2 regions of the Mycobacterium stomatepiae genome follow, and region 2 is predicted to be linked to the other one. Evidence: riboswitches for the same ligand, from Rfam matches in the RefSeq annotation. Region 2 holds a riboswitch; the other holds the start of a gene.
The links. A riboswitch is a leader RNA that binds a small molecule or an ion and turns the genes downstream of it on or off. The one in region 2 is predicted to bind magnesium.

Region 1 (7,287 bases), 2.0 Mb from region 2:
GAGGGCGCCCCGATCGGTGTGCCGGTGCCGGGTGCGGCGTTGTTCGTGCTGGACAAGTGGCTACGACCGGCCCCCGAGGGCGTGGTCGGTGAGTTGTACATCGCCGGCCGCGGGGTGGCCGTCGGTTATCTGCGCCGGGCCGGTCTGACCGCGTCGCGGTTCGTCGCGTGCCCGTTCGCCGGCGCGGATGCGCCCGGACAGCGCATGTATCGCACCGGCGACCTGGTGCGCTGGGGCGCCGATGGGCAGTTGCAGTACCTGGGGCGGGCCGACGAGCAGGTTAAGATCCGCGGTTTCCGCATCGAACTCGGCGAGGTTCAGGCCGCGCTGGCCGCCCTCGACGGGGTGCAGGCCGCGGCGGTGATCGCGCGCGAAGACCGTCCGGGTGACAAGCGGCTGGTCGGGTACGTCACGGTCACCGGCGATGTGGACACCGCGCAGCTGCGCAGCGCGCTGGGCGAGCGGCTGCCGGGCTACATGGTTCCGACCGCGGTGGTCGTGCTCGACACGTTGCCTCGGACGGTCAACGGCAAGCTCGACAAACGCGCACTGCCGGCACCGGAATACCAGAGTGCGGTCCGATACACCCCGCCCGCGACACCCACCGAGGAGATCGTGGCCGGGATCTACGGCCAGGTGCTCGGCATTGAGCGGGTCGGCGTCGAGAACTCCTTCTTCGACCTGGGCGGCGATTCGCTGTCGGCGATGCGAGTCGTCGCCGCGATCAACACCGCGTTCGATTCCAGCCTCTCGGTGCGCACGCTGTTCGAGGCGCCGTCGGTTCGCACCATGAGCCAGCGCCTGGACAGTGACGACGACTCGGACGAGACCGATGCCAACGGCCCGAGTTACGTTGTGGTGCACGGTCGCGACACCGAAGAGCTTCGTGCCAGCGACCTCACGCTGGACAAGTTCATCGACGAGACGACGCTGCTCAACGCTCCGACGCTGCCGGGCCCGAGCGCCGAGGCGCGCACGGTGTTGTTGACCGGGGCAACCGGCTTCCTGGGACGCTACCTGGCCCTGGAGTGGCTCAAGCAACTGAAACGTGTTGACGGCAAGCTGATTTGCCTGGTGCGAGCCGGCTCCGATCAGGAGGCATGGCGTCGTCTGGAGAAGACATTCGACAGCGGCGACCCGCGGCTGATGGACCACTTCCACCAGCTGGCCGCCGACCATCTCGAGGTCATCGCCGGCGACAAGGGCGAAGCCAACCTGGGTCTCGACGAGCAGACCTACCAACGACTGGCCGACACCGTCGATCTCATCGTCGACTCGGCCGCCGTGGTCAACCAAGTGCTGCCCTACCGAGAGCTGTTCGGGCCCAACGTCGTTGGCACCGGCGAACTGATCAAGTTCGCGCTGACCTCGCGGATGAAGCCCTACGCCTACGTGTCGACCTCCGACCTCGGCCGCCAGGTCGAGCCCGCGCTGTTCACCGAGGACGCCGACATCCGGGTGATCAGTCCCACCCGCGTCCTGGACGGCAGCTTCGCCAACGGCTACGGCAACAGCAAGTGGGCCGGTGAGGTGCTGCTGCGGGAGGCCAATGAGCAGTTCGGCCTTCCGGTTTCGGTGTTCCGGAGCGGCATGATCCTGTCCGACGTCAGCTACGCGGGCCAGTTCAACATGACCGACGTCGTCACCCGGATGATCCTGAGCCTGGTGGCCACCGGCGTCGCGCCCGCTTCGTTCTACAAGCGCGACGAGAACGGCAATCGGCAGCGGACGCATTACGACGCGCTGCCAGTCGAGTTCGTCGCCGAGGCGATCGCCACCCTCGGGGCCCAAGTGGTCGACGGGTTCGAGACCTACCACGTGATGAACCCGCACGACGACGGCATCGGAGTCGACACCTGTGTCGACTGGTTGATCGAGGCCGGCTATCCGATCCAGCGCATCGACGACTTCGCGGAGTGGGTGCGGCAATTCGAGATCGGCCTGCGCGCTCTGCCGGATCGGCAGCGGCAGCACTCCGTGCTGCAGATGCTGCAGCTGATGCTGCACAACCCCGAGCAGATCCAGCCGCTCGAGCCGACGCGCGGGTCGTTCGCGCCGACCGACCGTTTCCGTGCTGCGGTGCAGGAAGCGAAGATCGGTGCTGACAACGACATCCCGCAGATCTCGGCATCGGTGATCATCAAGTACGTCACCGACCTGCAGCTGGTGGGACTGCTCTAGTCGTGCGCTCGTGACGCAGTTTCCTTCCCGTCCGGGAACCGAACGCGTTTTATGTCGTGACCTGGCGGGCGCGGTGCATCTGGCGCCCGCGGCCGAGCTCATCGACCGCACCTCGGCATACGGGGTCGCATTTCGTGACAACGAGGTCCTGCTTACCAAAGAGCAAGCAGGCGATGGGTTTTGGGACTTGCCGGGCGGAGGCGTGGACGAGGGGGAGTCGTTCGTCGCGGCGCTGGAGCGCGAACTGTGCGAAGAGACCGGGTTGTCGCTGACATCCGCGCCCCGGCCCATCTGTCAATTCGAAGAGCACTTCTTCGAGCGCACCCGGGGCGAGGCGTGGCGATCGCGGCGGCATTTCTATGTGATCGGCGTCTGTGGCAGCGTCCGCACTGATGGCAATGGTGACGACTTGGCGGGTGCGGCTTTTCTGCGGGTCGAGGACACCCGGATCGCGCCGGTCGCGGCCGCGGTGATTCAGATTGCGCGCGATACCTTGGAAAAGTCGACGGCTGACTACGATTAGCCATGAACACGAAGACGTGGCGCCAGTATACCGGAGTGCTCAGACGATGACAACAGCCCGCGTCCCCGGACTGCCGCTCGGCGAGGCCAAGGCCGCCGCCGACGAGGCCGCCGTCCCCGACTACATGGCCGAGCTCAGCATCTTCCAGGTGTTGCTGAACCATCCGCAGCTGGCGCGCGCGGTCAACGACCTGCTGGCGACCATGCTGTGGCACGGTTCGCTCGACGCCCGGCTACGAGAGCTGGTGATCATGCGGGTCGGTTGGCTCACCGCGTGCGAATACGAGTGGACGCAACACTGGCGCGTCGCCACCCGGTTGGGCGTGACGACCGACGACCTGCTCGGTGTGCGCGATTGGCAAGGGTACGACGCATTCGGGCCTACCGAGCGCGCGGTGCTGGCGGCCACCGACGACGTGGTGCGCGACGGTACGGTCAGTGCCGAGAGCTGGGCGGCATGCGAGCGCGAATTACGCGGCGACAAAACGACTCTCGTGGAGCTTGTCGCCGCGATCAGCGCGTGGCTGATGGTCTCGTCGATACTGAAAAGCCTGGACGTCCCGCTGGAGGAGGGCGTGGGCGGCTGGCCGCCCGACGGGCGCTCACCCGCGAGTTGATTGCCATGCCCGGCAATAACTCCTAGCGTCGAGGAATGCGAACCAGAGTCGCCGAGCTGCTCGGTGTGGAGTTCCCGATATGCGCGTTCAGCCACTGTCGCGACGTCGTCGCCGCGGTCACCAACGCGGGCGGTTTCGGCGTCCTGGGTGCGGTCGCACACAGCCCGCAACGGCTACAGAGCGAGCTGACCTGGATCGAGGAGCAGACCGGCGGCAAGCCTTACGGGGTCGACTTGCTCCTGCCGCCCAAATACGTCGGCGCCGAGCAAGGCGGAATCGAGGCGAAGCAAGTCAGGGAGTTACTTCCCGAGGAGCACCGCGCGTTCGTCGAAGAGCTGCTGGGCCGCTACGGCATCACGGCGCCTGCCGAACCGCCGCGCGCGTCCGGCGGCGGCCTCAACATCTCGCCAAAGGGTTACGAGCCACTCTTGGAAGTGGCCTTCGCACATGACATTCGGCTGATCGCCAGCGCGCTCGGCCCGCCGCCGGCCGACCTCGTCGAACGCGCACACGGCCACGACGTGCTGGTCGCCGCACTGGCCGGCACCACCGCGCACGCACGCCGGCACGCCGCGGCCGGCGTCGACCTGATCGTCGCGCAAGGCACCGAAGCGGGCGGCCACACCGGCGAGGTGGCGACCATGGTGCTGGTTCCCGAAGTCGTCGATGCCGTCGCGCCGGTCCCGGTGCTGGCGGCGGGTGGGATCGCCCGCGGCCGCCAGATCGCGGCCGCCCTGGCCCTGGGCGCCGAGGGCGTGTGGTGCGGCTCGGTCTGGCTGACCACCGAGGAGGCCGAGACCGACCCGGTGGTCAAGGAGAAGTTCCTGGCCGCCAGTTCGTCGGACACCGTGCGATCGCGGTCGATGACGGGCAAGCCCGCGCGGATGCTTCGGACGGCCTGGACCGAGGAATGGGAGCGGCCGGAAAACCCGGCCCCGCTCGGCATGCCGCTGCAAACCACCCTGGTCACCGAACCGCAGGTGCGCATCAACCAGGCGGCCGCCCATCCTGGGGCCAAAGCGCGCGAACTGGCAACCTATTTCGTCGGCCAGGTGGTCGGTTCGCTCGACAAGGTCCGGCCGACCCGTTCGGTGATGCTCGACATGATCGAGGAGTTCGCCGAAACCATCGGACGGCTGGAGAGCTTGACCGACGACTGAGCCACGGGGCCGCGGGTGAGCCGCGCCACTCAGGCTCCGTATTGGTGCAGCTCAGCGGCGCACGACCTGACAAAAAGCTGTGAGGACGCCCAGAACTTTGGCAGCACGGGCCAGATGGCATTGACCGGGTTGGGGCAGTCGTGGAGTATTATCGAAGCACCTCGTTAGGTGAGGCGGCTGCACGAACACAGGCCACTGACCCCGAACGTCGAAAGACGCCCCGGGTCAGGACAGCTCCTCCCGGCTTAAGGGTTGAGCCAAAGTGGCTTCCGGAGTTCCGGACAGGTCGTGCGGTGCCAAAGCTCTGACGAGCGGGGTGCGGATTTCCGGCGGTCGCCGGATTCTGAGCTCTGTGCGCGCAAACAGGCGCGGGTAGCCGCACGCGCCGTGGCCGTAGAGGAGGTGAGGGACGCATGAGTTCCAGTGGCAGTCCGGATGGATATCCCGGACACGTTCCGTCCCGATCCGACCCTCGGTCCGTCGCCTTGAGCTAACGAATCAACTTACCGCTCAAGCGTTCTCGGATCGGAACCGTGATGGGTCGGGACACATCAGTCCAGTCAGCACCCGTTTGCAATTCCGTTAGGAGACGATCATGACCGCAGTACTCTTCGACGAAGTAGTTGCCGTAGCGCCCGTCCGCAACCTGCGCGTCGTGCGCGACACCACCCCGGCGCAGGCGCCCGCTGCCAAGAAGGTGACCCGTCAGGTCCAGGCCCGGCACTTCGGCGCCGGCGACCCGCTGGTGGACGGCGCGGCCCGGCTGCTGAGCATCCCGGTCCGGCACGTCTACGCCGCGCTGTGGCGCGTTGGTGTGCTCGAAGTTCGGGCATGAGGTTGGCCTACCGCGAAACTGCATCTGCCGGGGTTCTCACTCGGTGTTTGGGCAGGCAGTTGCAGTCTCGCGGTAGAGTCGAGCGGCGTCGATCCGGCAATCACCGGGGAGCCTTCGGAAGAACAGCCCGCACGGCCCAGTAGACCCGAACGGTTAGGCCCGTCATAGCCCGAATCGAGCGGCCACGCGTAAGCGCGGCAAGCGGGGTGGTACCGCGGTGCTCGCGCAGGTTGCGCGACCTCGTCCCCGGCCTGACCGTAGGCACGCAGGAGGCGACGCGCACCGTGACCGAAAACGTTGACGCCAGGGCTTATCCGAAGCTGGCCGGGGGAGCCCCCGACTTCCCGGCGCTGGAACTCGAGGTCCTCGACTACTGGACTCGTGACGACACCTTCCGGGCCAGCATCGCGCACCGCGACGGCGCCGAAGAGTACGTGTTCTACGACGGGCCACCCTTCGCCAATGGGCTGCCGCACTACGGGCACCTGCTCACCGGCTACGTGAAAGATATTGTCCCGCGGTATCGCACGATGCGCGGGTACAAGGTGGACCGCCGATTCGGCTGGGACACCCACGGGCTGCCCGCCGAGCTCGAAGTCGAACGCCAACTCGGCATCACCGACAAGTCCCAGATCGACGACATGGGCATCGCGGCGTTCAACGAGGCCTGCCGAGAATCGGTGCTGCGCTACACCGACGAGTGGCAGGCCTATGTCACCCGCCAGGCCCGCTGGGTCGATTTCGACAATGACTACAAGACGTTGGACCTGCCCTACATGGAGTCGGTGATCTGGGCGTTCAAACGGCTGTGGGACAAGGGCCTGGCCTACGAAGGCTACCGGGTGTTGCCGTACTGCTGGCGCGACGAAACCCCGTTGTCCAACCACGAATTGCGGATGGACGACGACGTCTATCAGAGTCGGCAGGACCCGGCCTTGACGGTCGGCTTCAAGGTCGTCGGGGGCGAGCTGGACGGCGCCTATCTGCTGGTGTGGACGACGACGCCGTGGACCCTGCCGTCCAACCTGGCCGTTGCCGTCAACCCGGACGTGACCTACGTCGAGGTCGAGGTCGAGGTCGAGGTCGGAGATCGGCGCTTCGTGCTCGCCGAGGCGCGGCTGGGCGCCTACGCAAAAGAACTCGGCCTCCAGGATGGCCAGGCGCCCGAGGTGCTCGGCAGCTATGCGGGCACGGACCTGTTGGGGACCCGCTACCTGCCGCCGTTCCCGTACTTCATGGACCCAGAACCGGGGCGAGCCAATGCGTTCCAGGTGTTGCCGGGTGACTTCGTCACCACCGAGGACGGCACCGGGATCGTGCACATGGCGCCGGCCTACGGTGAGGACGACATGGCGACCACCGACAAGGTGGGCATCGTGCCGGTCACCCCGGTCGACTCCAAGGGCCGCTTCGACGCCACCGTCCCGGACTATAAGGGTCAGCACGTCTTCGACGCCAACCCGCATATCATCCGCGACCTGAAGAATGGCAGTGGGCCCGCAGCTGGCAACGGAGCGGTACTGATCCGCCACGAAACCTACGAGCACCCCTACCCGCATTGCTGGCGATGCCGCAATCCGCTGATCTATCGGGCGGTTTCGTCATGGTTCGTCACGGTCACCGAATTTCGGGATCGCATGGTCGAATTGAACCAGCAGATCACCTGGTACCCCGAACACGTCAAGCACGGCCAATTCGGTAAGTGGCTGCAGGGCGCCCGAGACTGGTCGATCTCGCGAAATCGCTACTGGGGCAGCCCGATTCCGGTGTGGAAATCCGACGACCCGGCGTACCCGCGGATCGACGTCTACGGCAGCCTCGACGAGCTGGAGCGCGATTTCGGGGTGCGGCCCACCAATTTGCACCGGCCCTACATCGACGAGCTCACCCGGCCCAACCCGGACGACCCCACCGGCGCCAGCACGATGCGGCGCATCCCCGACGTGCTCGACGTGTGGTTCGACTCGGGCTC
Region 2 (7,287 bases):
GGCCGACGATCATGCTTTGTTGCTTCGTTCTGGGAGGGCTAGCTCTGTTCGGTCCGCACGGGGCGCGGCTCTATGCGGCTCTTCGACCTAAACGCAGGCCGCCCATCCGCGCCGAATTAACCGAACCGACGACGTCGCGCCAACTCGTGTTCGATCAGTTCGCCGGCGCCGTTGGCGTCCGGTGATGCGACAGTCCGCGGGGATGGCCGAAACGGCGCCCGTTCCCGAGCGGTTGGTGAACTCCCCGAGCGAGCTCGCCAGACGGTGGCAGCGCAGGGCGCTTGCGGGCTTGCTCACCTTTTGGGTTCTGGCGGCCTCGGTACCGGCCGTGCTGGGGATGAGCGGCCCGTGGCGGGCATTCGGCGCCGGACTTATCGTGCCCGGTTCGGGCCTACTTTATGCAGTGCCGCCAGCACACCACCCCGTTGGCGTGGGCATGGTGATCGGTCACGCGATTCTCATCGCTGTTGAGGTGGCCGCGGTGGCGTGGATGGTCAAGCGGCACAGGGCGGCGGGCTTGGTCCTCGTCGTGGTGTCGGCCCTGCTGGTGGTGGGCTGCGTGAGCGCGCCGTACGTGGTCGTAGTGGCTGGCCACTGCGCAGGATTCCTCGGCGTGCTGGTTGCCTGCGGCTGGGCAGTCGGGATTCGCCTGATCGCCCGGGCGGACAGCGTTACCCTGGTCGCGATCATCGTGACATCAGCGATCGCTGGTGCCCTCCTGACTGCCGGTCACGGAGGTTGTGCTGGACCGCTGACCTGGATACCGTGGGCGGCCTTGGTCATGGCGGTGGGCATGACGGCTGTGCTGTATACGCGTGCTCGGCTCGCGCGTCGCTCGGCACTGCGGGTAGGGACCCGACGGTTGGAATATCTCGATCAACAGCGCGGTGCTGAGCCTGCTAAGACGAATCCTGTTGACCTGCAATGCTCTTCAGCAACAGCTCGGGTTACTGAAGCAAACGTCCAACACTTGCAGCTGTTGCGTTATCTTCTCGGCGTCGCCATCAGCAGGCCGACGAGTGGGCAAGCTTCGACGACGAAGCCCAAGGTCCACTACAGCAATACCGCTATCAGGTGAACGCGCTCGGCTGGGCGCTTGCGATGTTCAATTATGCGCACGCTCCGGCTTATACCGTGTGCTCACCGACGCGCAGCTGGCGCTGTTCGATCGAGCGCAGCACAAGGCGGTCTGGGGCTATTGGTATCGGCAGAATCTGCTGGGTAACTGGGATTTCGTGAAGAGGCGTGCCGATCCAATTGACGTACCGCAGAACATCATGTTCTCCGGTTACTTGAACCTCCAGCTCGCTATGTACCGAAAGGCCACTGGTGACAGGCGATTCGACGATGCAGAGTCGCTGGTCTTCGAGTGGTCGCAGCGTCAACGCTTCGCGTTCGACCATCAAAAGATCAACGCGATAACAATCCGCAACTTCGATCAGGATCTGTTCTTGTGGCCGTGCGAACCGGTTCTCGGCCCAGGGCGGCGGCGCGGGTATGTCTTTCCTTACTGCAATACGGTGACGGTGGCTGGGATCGCGATCATGGATACCGTGAACGGGACAAGCTTCGGGACTGACATCGCACGCAGGGTCGACGAGGTGCTAGCCGCCGAATACACCTTGGGGGCTAATGATCTAGCAGCCTTCATGATCTCGGGTATCGGCTTGTCGGTACGCAGGGTCATGTCAGGGCCGGGTTCCACGGCTGGTGTCGCAGCGTTTATCGCACCGCTGCAGCCCGATCTGGCATGGCGTGCTTGGCAAGTCCTCAAGCGAGAATGGTTGCAGACCGGGCTTTACCGCCAGCCGGCGTCAGCTGGCCAAGAAATGCCTGACTGGGCATCGGGCGCTAAGACCAACGCTGAAACACTGGCGTCTGCAATGCATCTGGCCTATGCCGTTGGCGACAATCGGTGGCACGCGGAGATTTGGGAGGAGGCGACCGAACAGTTGCGATTCACCGAGGACCCCGCCAACCCGGGAGTCGCTCGTTTCGAGGATGCCTCTGTGCACGCCAAAGGGATGCTGGCCTTCGGCGGGATGGGTCATTCCGGTGCTTTCAATGACATGCTGACTAAGCCGCGTCCCGTGCAGTGGGCGACCGGGCCTCGGCTTGTCGACGTCCCTCATCCGGAAGTCCTTGTGGCGAAGGCTGTATCGGATGGCCACGGGCTCGATGTGGTCGTTCATCCCGGCCGAAATAGTCAGCGTGTCGGGCTGCGTGTTGATCGACTGCGGCCCGGAGGGTGCTACCAGGTCCACGGGGCGTTAGGCGGTCCGATTATGGCTGACGATCTGGGATGTGCGCAATTCACCGTCGATTTGGCCGGCCGCACCGTGATCGCCGTCCGCCCGACCGGATAAAGGACGTCGGGCACAGAGATCGCGGCGGTGTCATTCCGCAAACGGCGCAAGCTTCATAAGTAGTGGCAAGTCGGCGTACCGCGACACCCATTGCGCCCTTCCGTCCGGCATTGCTGCTGCGGCGCCGGCCCAACGGGCAGGCGCGATACGCCTAAGGCCTACGTCGTATTCCGTCCAGGATGCACACTCGCCACATCGGGGTCGAGAAGCCGACCACCCTTCGCTTCTGAATCGGTAGTGATTATCCGCGCTGTGCATATCAATTCGGCAGCGTCCGGTTAATGAGGAGACCGGCCAGTGCGGCGCAAACGAGGAGCAGCACCCCCAGCCGAAACCAACTCGTGCTGTTGTCTCCTCGGATGGTCTCGTAGCCGATCTGCCGCTGAATGCTGGCGTAGACGGTCTTGAGTTCGGCAGTGTTGTCGACATGGAATGCGTGTCCGCCCGATAATTCGGCGACGCGTTTGAGGGCGTCGTCTTCGACTGGCACCGACACGTGCGCACCGTCCAACTCGATTGTTCCGTCGGAGGTTCCAAAAGCGATGGTGGAGATCGGCACACCTTGATCGCGGGCGGCGCGCGCGGCGGTGAATTCGCCTCGGGGATTATCAGGGTCGGGCGGGTGGTTCTCCCGGCCGGTCGACTCCAGCACGATCCGTGCCGGTGGTGCCCCAGAACCTCCGCCGAGCACGGCGCCCACAGTGGCGATCGATTGCAGTGCGGCGAAGATAGCGTCGCCGACAGCGGTGCGATAAGAGACTTGCAGCTTGTCGATCGCAGTCGTGGTGGCCCGGTGGTCGGTTGTCGGGGATACCAACACCGCTGGACTACCCGAGAAGGCGATCAGCCCCAGATTGATTCCGGGAGAGAGCTGTTCGGTGAATTGTTTACCGACTTGCTGGGCGACGGCCAGCCTGCTCGGTGCCATGTCGGTGGCGGTCATCGCCGGCGACACCTGGATCAATAACATGACGACCGCGCTTGCGCGGAATCTGCACCGCATGGGTCGGGCCGGCCAACCCCACCGTCGACGCCAACAGGGCAACCACGAGCAGGATCGCCGGCAGGTGTCGCCATCGCCGCGAGCGCGTGGGCGCCACGCGCTCCAGTATGTCCATATTGGCAAATCGCATCAGTCGACGTCGTCGGCTGATTAGGGCCAGGACGTACAGGCCGATCAACCCGACGACGACGAACACAAACGAGAACCACCATTTGTGCTCGAAACCTGACATCGTCAATGGGCCGAGCATAGGCACCGTCATCTCCGGGAATCCGTTCGGCGCCAGTAACTGTCGGCTTCAAGCGACAACGCTGTTTGCTGCGCGGCGCTATGCATCAGTGGATCCTTTCCGCGGGCGTGGTCGTCGGGTCAGTGGTCGGCTGCCTGGACGATCCAGGGTTGCCGAGGCGAGGGTGCGCCGGGGGCCCCAGAGAACCATCTGCGCCGTTTAGCACTCCAACGGAGCGCAACCGTAACAGGTTGATGGAGAACGGCGTTCAGGATCCGAACGACGAAATAGGCCCGCGGCGAAGTGGGGAGAGTACCGAATCCGCAGACGGCGGTTTATTACTCGTATCCAATGGTGGTTCCCCACCTCCTCGCAACCGGGACGCACGCGGGCGTCGCTTCACAGCACACGAGGCATTGCGCCCAGCCCGACCGGCTGAGCACGCACCCCTCTCGTCAGAGCTTCGGCACTGCACGTCGTATTCGCGACCGAAAAGCCCAGCCGCAGAAGCCACTTGGGCTCAACCCTTAAGCCGGGAAGAGCTGTCCTGACCCGGGGCGTCTTTCGACGTTCGGGGTCAGTGGCCTATATCCGTACAGACGCCTCACCTAGCGAGGTGCTACCGCAATTCTCAATGCTGGGCTCGCCCCGGTCAAGCCGACTGGCAGATCTCTACGCTTTCTTCACACCAACTCGATATCTGAGCTACGTTCTCGACGGCTTCACTAGACACCGACGAAATTGCACCCGCCGCCGAGGCCGGCTCAAACCCTCGCCGTTCTCGGCAGGGGACTGGACCTTCGAATGCCGCCAGGTGTGCGCTCGGCGAGGCCTGCGCTCAGAGCACGCCCGGGGGCCGGGCTGGACACCACCCCCCCCTTCGGGAATACGGGGGAACTGAACGGATTCCGATGTCGCGGCATGCAGCTTCGCAGCAGCGGCCACGGGTTGACCCGATGAGCTGATGTGTGCCAGGCTTGTTCACGCAGCACCTCGATAGGTGAGGCGTCCGCACGGATACAGGCCACTGACCCCGAACGTCGAAAGACGCCCCGGGTCAGGACAGCTCTTCCCGGCTTAAGGGTTGAGCCCAAGTGGCTTCAGCGAGTCTGATACGCCGTGCAGTGCCAAAGCTCTGACGAGAGGGGTGCGGAGACCATCTCTGAGATGTGTGCTCTCTCACCTGTGCTAGTAGGTACGACCCTGCGGGCGTGGTGAATGCCGCGTGGCTAGAAGGAGGTGAGGGCCCAAATGGGAAGTGACAGTGGTCCGTATCCCAGTCCTCGGATAGGCCCATCCGGCCACCTCACGTACCGCTGAGTGGGGGGTGCAGCCGGATCCGTCTGTGCTGCAAAGGAGTTCCCTCATGACCAACGTATTGACGCTGCCCACCACGCTGCGCTACCTGGCCGGCCAAACCCCACTAACGGTTGTACCGGCTGCCTGCCCGCGGACCGACTTACAGACCGAACTATCCATCGCCGCAACCCGATTCGAATTCGCGGTCGGTGTAGGTGCGATGCTGGGCGGCCTGGTCGGCCTGGGTGTGGGCGCAGCCGGTGGCTGCGTCGTCGGCGCCGCATCGGCAAGTGCCATCGGCGCCGTCGTCGGTGGCGCAACGCTGGGTATCCCGGTGGGCATCTACAGCCTGGTCCAACTCAACAACGTCGTCGGCCAGACTGCGGCCTAGCCAGGAGTGCAACATGATCGACACAATCGACATCGCCGTGCGGATCGCCGCAGGACTTGGCCTGGGCGCGGCCATCGGGCTGGAACGGCAGTGGCGATCGCGCAACGCCGGTTTGCGCACCGCAGCGCTGGTCAGTCTTGGCGCCACGCTGTTCGTCGTGATGGGTGCCTACGCGTTTACCGGTGTCAACGCCGATCCCACCCGCGTCGCAGCCCAAGTCGCTTCCGGTATCGGCTTTCTCGGCGCTGGCGTCATCATGAAACAAGGTGCCACCATCTCGGGACTGAACACCGCCGCCACCTTGTGGGCCGCCGCTGCGGTGGGAGCGCTGGCCGGCGGGGGGCTGTTAATCCCTGCGGTGATCGGCGCAGGTGCGGTGATCGCCGCCAATATCGTCCTGCGACCGATCGGGCGCCTTCTGGACCAGCATCATGGCTCGGGAACTGAAAAGTCCTCTGCCGAATATCGATTCGAGGTTCGTTGTGCGACGCGCGCCGAAGCGCACATCCGCAGCTTGGTGTTTGACGCCATCTCGCGACCCAACCTCACCGTGCAATCGATCACCGCAATCGACCTGCCCGACGATCAAGGTGTCCGCATCGCCGCGACCGTGATTGCCGACGAACGCGACGATCACCGTATCGAAGCCGCGCTCGCTGACGTCATCAAGGCCCCCGAGGTCACCGCGGTGCGGTGGATCGCCGAGGAGATGAGCCTTGCCGACTAGCGACAAGACCCACTCGGGCGCTCGAGCAGAGGTAGAACTAGATCGCAGCGCCGGGGTTGAGAATGCCCAGCGGGTCCAAGGCCTGCTTGATGCGCTGATTCAGCGCCGTCACCTCGGGCCCGAGATAGCCGTCCAGCCAGGGCCGCTTGAGCCGGCCCACCCCGTGCTCACCGGTGATCGTGCCGCCCAATCCAATGGCCAGGTCCATGATTTCGCCGAACGCGACCTGAGCCCGTGCTGTCATCGCGGGGTCGGCGGCGTCGTACACGATCAGCGGGTGAGTGTTGCCGTCGCCGGCGTGCGCTATCACCGAGATCATCAGGTCGTGTTCCCCGGCGATGCGGGCAATCCCGGTCACCAGGTTGCCCAGCGCCGGCAACGGCACCCCGACGTCTTCGAGTAACAGCGATCCCTTGGCCTCGACGGCGGGGATGCAGAACCGGCGCGCGGCGACGAACGCCTCGCCCTCGACCGGGTCGTCGGTGGTGAAAACGTCCGTTGCATTGTTTTCGGCGAATATCGAGGCGATCAGTTCGGCGTCCTCACCGCTGGCCCGGCCGCGCTCGTCGGAGCCGGCGACCAGCATCGCCGCAGCCCCGCGATCGAGGTCCATGCGCAGGATGTCCTCGACGGCATTGATCGCCGCCGAGTCCATGAACTCCAGCATCGCGGGCCGCAGCCGCGACGAGACCCCGAGCACCGCGTCGACCGCCGCCTCGACCGAGGCGAAGCTCGCCACCACGACGCTCGACGTGTTTTGCGCGGGCAGCAGCCGCAGCGTCACTTCCGTGACGACGCCCAGCGTGCCCTCGCTGCCGACGAACAGCTTGGTCAGCGAAAGCCCCGCCACATCCTTGAGCCGCGGACCGCCCAGCCGGACGGCGGTGCCGTCGGCCAGCACCACCTGCATACCCAGCACGTAATCGGTGGTGACGCCGTACTTGACACAACACAGGCCCCCGGCGTTGGTGGCGATGTTGCCGCCGATGCTGCAGATTTCGTACGACGACGGGTCCGGCGGATACCACAGGCCGTATTTGGCGACGGCCTTCTTCACTTCGGCGTTGAGCAGGCCCGGCTGGCAGACCGCGGTCCGGGTGACCGGGTCGACGGTGATGTCGCGCATCTTCTCCGTCGACAACACGATCCCGTTGGCCAGCGCGGTTGCCCCGCCCGACAGGCCCGTGCCGGCTCCGCGCGGGACGACGGGCACCCGGTGTGCGGTGGCCCAGCGCAGCACCGTCTGCACATCCTCGGTGCAGCGCACCCGAA

Region 1: it holds a riboswitch for magnesium, as region 2 does, so the genes downstream of both, G6N54_RS05565 (Rv1535 family protein) here and G6N54_RS25600 (VWA domain-containing protein) in region 2, are expected to answer to the same signal.

The regions. Positions count from the first base shown of each region.
Region 1 is NZ_AP022587.1:1,163,034-1,170,320, reverse strand. Features, by position in the region: gene G6N54_RS05585 (non-ribosomal peptide synthetase) at 1-2,181, shown strand, start outside; gene G6N54_RS05580 (NUDIX domain-containing protein) at 2,192-2,704, shown strand; gene G6N54_RS05575 (carboxymuconolactone decarboxylase family protein) at 2,751-3,320, shown strand; gene G6N54_RS05570 (NAD(P)H-dependent flavin oxidoreductase) at 3,356-4,480, shown strand; M-box (ykoK) riboswitch at 4,634-4,803, shown strand; gene G6N54_RS05565 (Rv1535 family protein) at 5,076-5,315, shown strand; gene ileS (isoleucine--tRNA ligase) at 5,600-7,287, shown strand, end outside.
Region 2 is NZ_AP022587.1:5,373,518-5,380,804, forward strand. Features, by position in the region: gene G6N54_RS25590 (hypothetical protein) at 203-1,078, shown strand; gene G6N54_RS25595 (linalool dehydratase/isomerase domain-containing protein) at 1,137-2,366, shown strand; partial or broken gene G6N54_RS25600 (VWA domain-containing protein) at 2,626-3,631, opposite strand; M-box (ykoK) riboswitch at 4,039-4,221, opposite strand; M-box (ykoK) riboswitch at 4,584-4,752, shown strand; gene G6N54_RS25605 (hypothetical protein) at 4,965-5,288, shown strand; gene G6N54_RS25610 (MgtC/SapB family protein) at 5,302-6,015, shown strand; gene G6N54_RS25615 (FAD-binding oxidoreductase) at 6,053-7,287, opposite strand, start outside.